Regions from separate parts of the Aeromonas aquatilis genome, predicted to be linked through region 2. Evidence: riboswitches for the same ligand, from Rfam matches in the RefSeq annotation. Region 2 holds a riboswitch; the other holds the start of a gene.
What was found. Region 2 has a riboswitch for cyclic di-GMP ahead of ACW5W8_RS08775 (glycosyl hydrolase family 18 protein). Riboswitches for the same ligand answer to the same signal wherever they lie in the genome.

Region 1 (5,690 bases), on a different contig from region 2:
AAAAAAGGGACCAAAAGGTCCCTTTTTGTCGTAAAAATCACGGTTTGATCCCACTATGCCGCAAAAAAGTATCTACTTGAAGCTCAGTGCGGTCCAGGGCCCTCAGCCTCAGGCGGCAATCCCGCTGTGTCTGAGCAGGGCATCCACCTTGGGCTCGCGACCACGGAAGGCACGGAACAGCTCCATCGGCTCCCTGGAACCGCCCTTTTCCAGAATATTCTTCAGGAAGGATTGGCCGGTCGCCGGGTTGAAGATCCCCTCCTCCTCGAAACGGGAGAAGGCATCGGCAGAGAGCACTTCCGCCCATTTGTAGCTGTAGTAGCCCGCCGCATAGCCGCCCGCGAAGATATGGGAGAAGCTGTGCTGGAAACGGTTAAACGCAGGCGGGGTCATGACCGCCACCTGACTGCGCACCTCGTCCAGCAGCGCCGGAAGCTGCGCAGGATTGGCCGGGTCAAACTCCTGATGGAGACGGAAGTCGAACAGGGCGAACTCCAGCTGGCGCAGCATCTGCATCGCCGCCTGGAAGTTGCGAGCCGTCAGCATCTTCTCCAGCAGATCGGCAGACAGCGGCTCGCCGGTCTCGTAATGGCCGGAGATAAAGGCCAGCGCCTCGGACTCCCAGCACCAATTCTCGAGGAACTGGCTCGGCAGCTCCACCGCATCCCAGGCCACGCCGTTGATACCGGCGACACCGGCCACGTCGATGCGGGTCAGCATGTGGTGAATGCCGTGGCCGAACTCGTGGAACAGGGTGACCACTTCGTTGTGGGTGAACAGTGCAGGCTTGCCATCCACCGGGCCGTTGAAGTTGCAGGTCAGGTAGGCCACCGGCTTTTGCAGTGAACCATCCTGACGGTAGCGACGACCCAGACAGACATCCATCCAGGCCCCGCCCTGCTTGTGCTCGCGGGCGTAGAGGTCGAGGTAGAAGCTGCCGCGCAGCTCTTCGTCGGCATCGAAGATGTCGTAGAAGCGCACGTCCGGGTGCCAGGTGTCGATACCGAGACGCTCGCGCACCTTCATGCCGAACACCCGCTTCACCACTTCGAACAGCCCCTTCACCACCTTGCTGGCGGGGAAGTAGGGGCGCAGCTGCTCATCGGAGATGGAGAACTTGTGCTGCTTGAGCTTCTCGGCGTAGTAGGCGAGATCCCAGGCTGCCAGCTCGCTCTGACCATGCTGCTCGGCGGCGAAGGCGCGGATCTCCTCCAGCTCGGCCTTGCCTTGTGGCAGGGATTTGGCCGCCAGATCGGTGAGGAAGCTCACCACCTGTTCGGTCTTGTCCGCCATCTTGGTGGCCAGGGAGAGCTCGGCATAGTTGGCAAAGCCCAGCAGCTGGGCCAGTTCGCGGCGCAGGGTGAGCAGCTCGCTCATGATGGCGGAGTTGTCCCACTTGCCCGCATTGGGGCCCTGATCGGAGGCGCGAGTGGTAAAGGCTTCGTACATCTCGGCCCGCAGCTCGCGGTTGTCGGCATACATCATCACCGGCAGATAAGAGGGGATATCAAGAGTGAACAGCCACCCCTCTTTGCCTTTAAGTTCAGCCATCTGACGGGCAGCGGCACGCACGCTGTCGGGCAGACCGGCCAGTTCGGCTTCATCGACCACCAGCTTGTGCCAGCCCTGGGTGGCATCCAGCACGTTGTTGCTGAAACGGGAGGCCAGCTCGGAGAGGCGGGCCTGAATTTCACCGTAGCGCTGCTGCGCCTCGGCAGGCAGACCGATGCCGGAGAGGCGGAAGTCACGCAGGGTATTCTGGATCTCCTTGCGCTGGGCGCCGCTCAGCAGCGGGAAATCATCGCTCTGGAAGAGGGCCAGATAGGCCTGATAGAGCCCTTCATGCTGACCGACATAGGTCTGGAATTCAGAGAGCAGCGGCAGGCAGGCGTCATGGGCCTCGCGCAGCGCTTCGCTGTTGAGTACGGAGTTGAGGTGGCTGACCGGTGACCAGATCCGTGACAGACGGTCATTTACCTCTTCCAGCGGGGCAATCAGGCTGTCCCAGGTATGGGGATCACGCTGGGCCAGCACATCGCTGATCTTCTGCTTGCAGTCAACAATCGCCTGAATCACGGCAGGCTGAACCTGCTCCGACTTGATCTGGCTGAAAGGGGGCAGCGAATCCATTGTCAGCAAAGGGTTATTCATCCCGGTTACCTCTTGTTTGGTCTTGAACAGACCGCTTTAGCAGCTCTGTATGGCTTTCTAACATGTGGCCAAGCCACGCAATAATCAAGCGGGAATCCACCTCTCGGCACTGTTTTCCCCTCTTTGTGAGCTCAAACACCTCTCTGCCAGATACTGGACGGCAACAGCATGAATAATCGGTACTTTTTTGCTCTTTTTGCGGCTTTTTCAACTCTCGAACCACAAGGGAGCAGACCAAATCCAATCGACAAAAGAGTAGGTGACAGCGGCCTATCACCGGCCCTTTCCATGCTTGGAAAACAACCAATTAACAAGTTAATAACCAAAACAAATCATACACATACGTTGATTAATTTATTTTTAAGTGCGTATCATAAGCAGCCTGTTACTCAGGTCACTTGATTCTCTGTGCTGCACAGAAATCGGGTGAAAAAGGCAAAGTGACCCGAAAGGGCGCGACGCAAAGCCACCGGTCTAAGGGAAAACACCTATGACAGCGGGGCTGCCCCCGGGAGCGTTCGGCCATAGCTGTACGCTCCGTTTGTACTGTATGGAGATATCAAGATGAACAAATTGAAGTTATCCCTGCTGGGCTGTCTGCTCGGCATGGGCGCCCCCATGGCATATGCCGCCAGTGCTGGTCAGGCGATGGTCAACCCCCAGTCCGGCGTTGTGGTCGGCTACTGGCACAACTGGTGTGACGGTTCGGGCTACAAGGGCGGTATCGCCCCCTGCGTCAAGCTCGATCAGGTCAACCCGCAATACAACGTGGTCGATGTCTCCTTCATGAAGGTCTATGGCAGCGATCCCATCCCCACCTTCAAACTCGACCCGGCTATCGGCATGAGCGAAAGCCAGTTTATCGAGCAGATCGCCGAGCTGAACCGTCAGGGCCGTGCCGTGCTGCTGGCGCTGGGCGGTGCCGATGCACACATCGAGCTGCGCAAAGGTCAGGAACAGGCCTTTGCCGACGAGATCATCCGTCTGGTGGAGACCTATGGCTTCGACGGGCTGGATATCGATCTGGAACAGGCCGCCATCACTGCCGCCGACAACCAGACCGTGATCCCGGCGGCCCTGCGTCTGGTCAAGGATCACTACCGCGCCCAGGGGAAAAACTTCCTCATCACCATGGCGCCGGAGTTCCCCTATCTGACCCAGACTGGCGCCTACATCCCCTATATCCGCAATCTGGAAGGGTACTACGACTGGATCAACCCCCAGTTCTACAACCAGGGTGGCGACGGTATCTACATCGATGGCATCGGCTGGATTGCCCAGAATAACGATGCCCTGAAAGAAGAGTTCATCTACTACATGGCGGATTCACTGAGCAACGGAACCCGCGGCTTCTACAAGATCCCCCATGACAAGCTGGTGTTCGGCATTCCGACCAACATCGACGCCGCCGCCACCGGCTATGTGCAGGATCCGCAGAAGCTCTACAACGCCTTCAACCGCCTGAAGAGTGAGGGGCAACCACTGCGCGGCGTGATGACCTGGTCCATCAACTGGGACATGGGCCGCAACGCCGCCGGTCAGTCCTACAACGAATCCTTCATCAAGAGCTACGGCCCCTTCATCCACGATCAGGAGATCACTCCGCCGGACGAGAACGGCAAGCCGGTGTTTAGCGGCCTGAGCGATACCCGCATCAAGCAGGGCACCGCCTTTGATCCGCAGGCCGGGGTCAGCGCCAGCGACAAGGAAGATGGTGATCTGACAGACCAGATCCTGGTGGATGGAAATGTCGATACCCAACGCATCGGACTCTACCCCCTCATCTACAAGGTGAGCGATCGCGACAACAACGTTACCGAGCAGGTACGCACCATCGAGGTCTACAGCATGAAGCCGGTATTCAGCGGCGTCACCGACACCACGCTGGAGCTGGGCACCCCTTTCGATCCGATGGCCGGAGTCAACGCCCACGATGAAGAAGATGGCGATCTGACCCGCGAGATTAAGGTCAGCGGCAGCGTCGATAGCAGCAAGGTCGGCCGCTACACCCTCACCTATCAGGTGAGCGACAGCGCCGGTCAGCAGGTAACCCAGCAGCGCAACGTGACCGTCAGGGAGCAGGGCGCCGTCTGTGAAAACAGCTGGGATGCCAAAAAGACCTACGTGGGCGGCGACATCGTCAGCCACAACGGCAAGAACTGGCTGGCAGGCTGGTGGACCCAGAACGAAGAGCCGGGCACCACGGGTGACTGGGGCGTCTGGCGCGTACAGGGCGACAGCGACTGCGATGGTGGCGAGAAGCCGCCAGTGATCGGCAGCAGCGACTTCACTGTCAGCGCCATGGCGAGCGAGTACACCATAGTCAACGGTCAGGTCAGCATACGTTTCAACGTGACCACCGCCAACCCGGTGCAGATCACCGCGACTCTGGAGCAGAGCGGCCGCAGCCACGGTACCACCAGCAGCCAAGTGAACGGCACCAGCACCCTGGTACTGCAGGGAAGCAATGTCACCGATGGCAGCTACGACGTTGTGATCACCGGTCTGGCTGCCGGCCAGCAGCCGGTGGTGCAGCGCTTCCAAGTTGCGCTGACCGAAGAGAGCAGCGGCGGTGGCGATGGCGACTACCCGGCCTATGCCCCCAACACCGGCTATCAGGCCGGTGATCGGGTCAGCAATGCCGGTGGCAACTATGAGTGCAAACCCTGGCCTTATAGTGGCTGGTGTGGCGGCTCCAGCAGCCACTATGCGCCGGGTACCGGCAGCGCCTGGAGCGATGCCTGGACCAAGCTGTAATCCCATGGCCCCTTTCGGGGGGCCAACCACCCCGCACTATCTCGCCCACTGACATCACGCTCGGTGGGCGTCATGCGCTGACCCGGATGGGTTAGCGCTCCCCCTTTTACCTGCTTGCCAACCACCAAAAAAAACATCCAACAACCACCAAGATAAGGAAATCACCATGCCAAGAACCACCAAGCTTGCCACCCTGCTCGGTTTGCTGCTGTCGGCCCATGTCGTGGCTGATGAGCGCGAACAAGCCTATTTCAAACAAACCTATCAGGAGCACTACGAGCAGATGACGGCGCGCCTCGCCGCGCTGCATCAGAGTGCGGCTGACGAGCAGAACGTGATCATCAAGGATGGCAAGCGCCACCTTGCCATCAACGGCCTGCTCTACCCGCTGACAGCGGATAACCACATCCTGTTCGATCTGCCCAAACCCCACTTTTTCGATGAAACAGCCATCCGTAACGTCTTTGATTTCTTCGATAAGGAGTGGGAGCTGACCTGGTACGAAGGCGGGGTCGTGGCGGTCAACAAACGCTTTGGCAACTATGACTACGGCAACGGCTGTCTGCTGGAGTACTTCCCCCACGGCCAGATCCAGAATGGCGAACGCACCCGGGTGGTGATGGAGACCAGCTCCTGCAGCGTCAACTCGTTTGCCACCTCGCTGCAATATCTGGACAAAGGCGAGGAGCTGACGGCCGACCAGCTGGGGCTGGACGCCAGCCTGATTACGGCGGTCGAGCGCTATCAGGATCGGCTCTATGTCAGCCAGAACGGCAATCCGG
Region 2 (5,690 bases):
TGCCGAGACGAAACATCAACAACTCGAGGCGGTTTTCACCCACCAGTTGAGTTCGTTGATCAACGGAATCCAATATACTCGCCATACGCTGACATCCATCTGATTATTAATCGACTCTATTATAGAGGTAGCCCGCCAGGAAAGGCAGGCGCATTTTCAACCAGATCGACCAATCCGACAAAAAAAGTGAGGCCGGAGCCTCACTTATCTCATTGATTTTAAAATCAATAGCTACATACGGACTTCCAGCTACCGTCGGTTGCCTTGGGCTCGCTGCTGGTCCACCAGTTAGCCTGCCACACCACCTTGTTATGGGTGATGCGATCGCCAGTATTGGCATGGCTGGGCTTGCCATCCCAGCTGGTTTGCGGCCAGTTGGGATAACTGTTGTAGGCCGCCGGATTGACGTTCTGGCTGCTGCAGCTGGTACCCGGATTCTCACCACCACCCGAGCCCAGCACGGCCTCCGGCAGGGTCGGGAACTCGGCCTTGAGACCAATGGTCTGGCTGCCGCTGATGATGCGCATACCGCTCGGCACGCCAGCGGCGGGCAGGTAGTAAGTCATGGCGACTTCAATCTCGGCCCCCGGCGCCAGAGTCTGCCAACCCGGCAGGTTCATGGCGACCTTGTGGAAATCCTTCTCGTTGGCAATACCTTCCGAGTTGTCGTTGCCACCGCTCTCCACCACTTTCAGGCCCATGCCACTCTGATCCGTGATGGTGTCAGAGGTGGAGGTGGGCACCAGAAACTCGATGCGCGCGCCGCCCGGAAGGGTCTGGGTCGACTTGTTGACCAGCTTGAGTTTCGGGTTGATTGGGTAGTTGGAGTCCCCGTCCTTGAAGCCATACAGGCTGACCTGGATGTCGAGCTGGGCGCTCGGTGCCGCCAGATCATTCTGCTTGGTGTTGTACTTGGTCGCCTTGGCGAACTTGTCGTAGGCAAGTGTAGTCAGGGTATCTCCCATGCCGTACTCTTTTTTCACCGGATCGTAGGCGTAGTCACCCGCCATCTCCCAGAACATCACGCCACCCAGACCGCGCTTGATGATGTAGTCGAGCTTGTGACCCATGGACTCTTCATCTTCAGTAGAGAGGAACACCTTTTTCTCTTCGTTCCACAGCCAGGGGGCCTGCGCCTTGTCATCGTAGTAGCGGACATATTTGCCCTGCATCACGTGGGCCGGATTGTTGGGATCCAGACCCCAGGCGGTGCCGTAACTCGGCAGCGTGGTGATGCCGAGGCTGGCCGCGTGCTCCAGGTTCTTGGCATGCCACATGGGCACTGCGCCGCCGCCGATCTCCTTGCCGTTCTTGTCGAGATCATGCCAGATGTTGTCGATGCCGACCGCCCCGTTGCCGCACGGAATGGTGCTGCCACCGGTGCCCGGCTGACAATCGCTCTGGCTCGGCAGGGCGGCCTTGCCACCCAGACCGTGACTGCCACCGCTCACCCCCTGCCAGCCACGGGTGTAATAGGGCACACCGACGTTGATCTTGCCCGCCGCCAGCGCACCACGGAAGTAGTGGGCAGACCAGGCCGCGTTGAGGTAGCCGATGCCACCAAACTGGGCCTGGGTATAGACGCCCCAGTGGGAGAGCTCGGGGTCGGCATTGTTGTCAAACAGAGCCGCGTTATGGCCGACAAAGTGGTTCCAGGCACCGTGGAAGTCATAGGTCATCAGGTTGACGTAATCGAGGTACTGGGTGACCTGGAAGTTCTCCATCCCACGCAGCAGATAGGCTGAGGCCGGTGAGGCGATGGTCAGCATGTACTTGCGACCATCCTCGCTGCCCGCCGTATCCAGCTTGCTGCGCAGGGTCTGCATCATCACCTTGTAGTTGGCAAACAGCTTGCCGCGGCACTGGTTGGAGAGCGGGAAGTCGTTGGGGTTGCCCGCATCCTTCATCGAGGTGGGGTATTCGTAGTCGATATCGACCCCGTCAAAACCGTACTGACGGATAAAGCTCACTGCCGAGCTGGCAAGCGCATTGATGCCATCGGTGTTGACCGAGCAGTCGCCCTTGGTAGTAGCGGTATAGAAGCCGCGCGTATCCGCCCAGCCCCCCACCGAGATCAGGGTTTTCACGTCCGGATACAGCTTCTTGAACTTCGACAGCAGGTTGAAGTGGCCCTTATAGGCGAACTCCGGATCCATCTCGGCCCCCGGCACGCCATCCCAGGTCATCTTGGTCGCCGAGTCATCCACCTTGATGGTGTGGCTCTGCTCGTCCACCGCCGCGAAGGCGTAGTTGATGTGGGTGATCTTGCTCCAGGGGATATCGCTCACCAGATAGGCGGGCAGGCCGTTCTTGCCGGTGCGCCAGGAGGTGAAGTAGCCGATGACCCGACGTGCATGATCATCCCCCATGCACTCATAACCATCCGGGCGATAGATCTGACGAATATCGCAGGAGAGGTTGCCACCATCTGGCGGCAGTACGGCCTCCTCGACAGTGACGTTCACCGCCGCCGACTCGCCGCTCAGATTGGTCTTGTCGGTGGCAACCAGCTTGAGGGCGGCACTGCCTTTGGCATCGGGCGTCCAGTTGACCTGCCAGGGGGCGGCACTGTCTTCCCCTACCTTCTTGCCATCGACAAACAGCTCGACTTTGGCCACATCGTTGTTGGCATCGGTGACGTTGCCGTTCACCGCCACGCTGCGACCCAGCGTCACCTTAGCGCCATTAGCCGGGCTGCTGATGCTCGCCTTGGGCGCCTCTGGTGCGACCACGGCAGCAACGCTGAAGCTCGAATTCGCCTCGCTCAGTATCTTGCCATCCTTATCCAGCGCTCGCGCTTTCAGAGCGTGAGCGCCAACGCCCGCAGCACTCCAGCTGGCGCCCCAGGGCGAGGCGCTGGCCGTGGCGACCAGCTTGCCGTCGACAAGATATTCCACTTTAACCAGCGCCGTCACCGGGCCGCTCAGGGTCACCGCCAGCGCCACGCTGGCACCTTCGTTGAAGCTGGCACCGGCAGCCGGAGAGCTGACGGCTACGCCGAGCGCCGGTGGCGGAACTTCACCGCTATAGAGCTTCCAGGCATCCGCCCAGACCACCCCCACGCCCGGCTCATAGTGATAGGGCGATGCCCCACACCAGCCTGAATAGGGAAATTCCTTGCACTCGTAGAGGGCGCTGGCATTGCTGACGATGTCACCGGCCTTGTAGGCGGTACCAGCTTTATACGCGGGATAGGCCGCCTGCGCCCAGGCGGGCGCAGCCGCAAGGGCGACCAGCATGGCAAGCCGGCTGGGTCTGAAGAGCTGTTGCATATTGTTATCTTCCTTGTTTTGTCTTGGCATTGGTCACCTAGACAAAGAACAATCGCAACCTGCATGATGGGCGCAGACAACTGGCCATGGACCTGCCACAAAAATCACCCTTCACCCAGGGAAACCCCGCTATCTAGATCAAGGATCAAGACCGGAAGCATTGCGTCCCGATATCACTACCGGTTTGCCCTTTACCTGGGTTCCGTGAGGAACGAACTCAGTATAGGAAGGCGACAAGATCCCCTCAATCTTTATTCTCAAAGAAAATTATCCCCTACCACGAAAGCGTCATGATCACAGGGTTAAAATTGATTGAATTATCAAAAAAATCATATCGTTATTGGGATCATAAAAACGCTTTCCCGCACCTTCCCAGATTCATTTAATGTGCGTTGGCTCACTGGTATCACATGCCAGAAATGTGACAATGCGCGCCCTTGGTCAACGAGCCAAGGCTATGGAATCACTGGCAAAAATAAAAAAGGAACACCTATGAAAGGTACTCGTACCCTGCTGTCGCTGGCCGTGGGGCTGGCACTTGCATCCTCAGGCGCCCATGCGGCATTTGTCTGCCCGTCCGATCCGGCTCAACTCACCCCCATCCCGACCCTTCAGGGCACAGGCTCCGCCAGCGCGCTCGCCACTACCTCAACATCCACCGGGGCTATCAGCCCAGACTCTTTCCGCGTCAAGGGTGTTGTTACCACTGTGGGCCAAAGTCTGACCAAGGGTTTCTATCTAACCGACCCGGTGGGCGATGGCGACCCGGCCACCTCGGATGGCATCTTCGTCTATCTGAGCGACAAGGACTTCGCAACCAAATATGCCGACATCAAGCCGGGAGCTGAGCTCTGCCTGGAAGCCCAGGTCGAGGAGTTCTTGGGCGGCACCCAGCTCAAGCTGAAATGGGATGGTACTGCGCCCCGGCTCAAGGTTCTCGGGCAGGGTAAAAACGTGCCGGTAAGCGTACTCAAAGTCAATGACGATGAAAGCCTGAAGCAAGCCCTCAATCGCCACGAAGGGATGCGGGTACGGCTCGACAGCAGCAGCGATCTTCACCTGACCCGCAACTTCAGCTTCGACTACAAGGCCTCTCGCACTAACCTGGAACTCTCCCATAAGGCGCCGCTTATCAAGCCGACCCAGCTCCATGTTGCCAGCAGCCCGGAAGCGGTCGCGCTGGCCGCCAAAAATGGCAACAACCGACTGGCGGTCGAGTCTGATTTCAAAGTACAAAATGGCGCCCTGCCCTGGTTCCCGGCGCTGGATGCCGATCAGGGTTATCTGCGTATCGGTGATCAGATAGATGGTCTGGAAGGGACTGTTATCTACAACAAGGACGCTTTCCGCCTGATGGTACCCAACGATGTCACTATCGGGGTCGCCAACTTGCTGCGTACTGCGCAAGATGATCGCCAGCTGACCGCCCCCACTCGAACTCCAGGCAGCAACCTGCGGATCGCAAGCTTTAACGTGCTCAACTACTTCACCAGCGCGCCAGAGATTGGTGGCGATCTTAATAACACCTGCCAAGGAACATACAAAGATAGTTGTAACCGTGGTGCCAAAACACTGCTTGCCTTCGAGAAGCAGCGCACCAAAATAGCCAACGCCATTACCGAGATGGACGCCGACCTGCTCGGCCTGATGGAGATGGAGAACAACGGCTTTGGTGACAACTCCGCCCTCCATAATCTGGTGACCCGTCTCAACGAACAGCAGAAGGATACAAGCAAACACTACGCCTATGTCCGTCTGCCGGTCACTGCCCTCACCGATGGCAAGTTCTTCGGCGGCGACGCCATCATGGTGGCGATGATCTACCGCTCTGCCCTGATCACCCCCAGCGGGGATGCCAGCGTCATCAAGCTGCCGGAGCAGCGCTACATCACAGGTGGCGTGGCCAAGACTGCCGGTCAACGCGACTCGCTGGTTCAGACCTTCACCATTGCCAAGAGCAAAGAACCGCTGACTGTGGTAGTCAACCACCTCAAATCCAAGGGATCAGGCTGCTATGAAAATGGCGATGGCAAGACAGAGCCGGCCGACCTGCAGGGCAAGTGCACCGAGTTCCGAGTCTCCGCCGCCAAGGTACTGGGTGAAGCGGTCAGCAAACTGCCGGGCCAGGTGCTGCTGGTGGGGGACTTCAACTCCTACGCCAAGGAAGATCCGATCCGGGTACTGACAGACTACAACCCGGCCACCAGCGAGCGGAAGATCGTATCTGCCTCCCACACCTTTATCGGTGAACAACCTTACGAGCAGATGGGGCGCGAGGCGACCAAGAACTATGGCTTCGTCGATCTCAACGTCAAGTTTAACAAGGAGAAAGCCATCTCCTACAGCTATGACGGCGAACTCGGTACCCTCGACTATGCCCTCGCCAACTCGGCACTGGCCAGCAAGGTGGCTGGTGTC

Region 1: it holds a riboswitch for cyclic di-GMP, as region 2 does, so the genes downstream of both, ACW5W8_RS17645 (immunoglobulin-like domain-containing protein) here and ACW5W8_RS08775 (glycosyl hydrolase family 18 protein) in region 2, are expected to answer to the same signal.

What each region holds. Positions count from the first base shown of each region.
Region 1 is NZ_JBSTYP010000049.1:13,051-18,740, reverse strand. Features, by position in the region: gene prlC (oligopeptidase A) at 109-2,151, opposite strand; gene ACW5W8_RS17650 (hypothetical protein) at 2,320-2,553, shown strand; cyclic di-GMP riboswitch class I at 2,576-2,661, shown strand; gene ACW5W8_RS17645 (immunoglobulin-like domain-containing protein) at 2,716-4,908, shown strand; gene ACW5W8_RS17640 (YncE family protein) at 5,075-5,690, shown strand, end outside.
Region 2 is NZ_JBSTYP010000017.1:63,882-69,571, reverse strand. Features, by position in the region: gene ACW5W8_RS08780 (chemotaxis protein CheV) at 1-85, opposite strand, end outside; gene ACW5W8_RS08775 (glycosyl hydrolase family 18 protein) at 225-3,272, opposite strand; cyclic di-GMP riboswitch class I at 3,389-3,471, opposite strand; gene ACW5W8_RS08770 (ExeM/NucH family extracellular endonuclease) at 3,765-5,690, shown strand, end outside.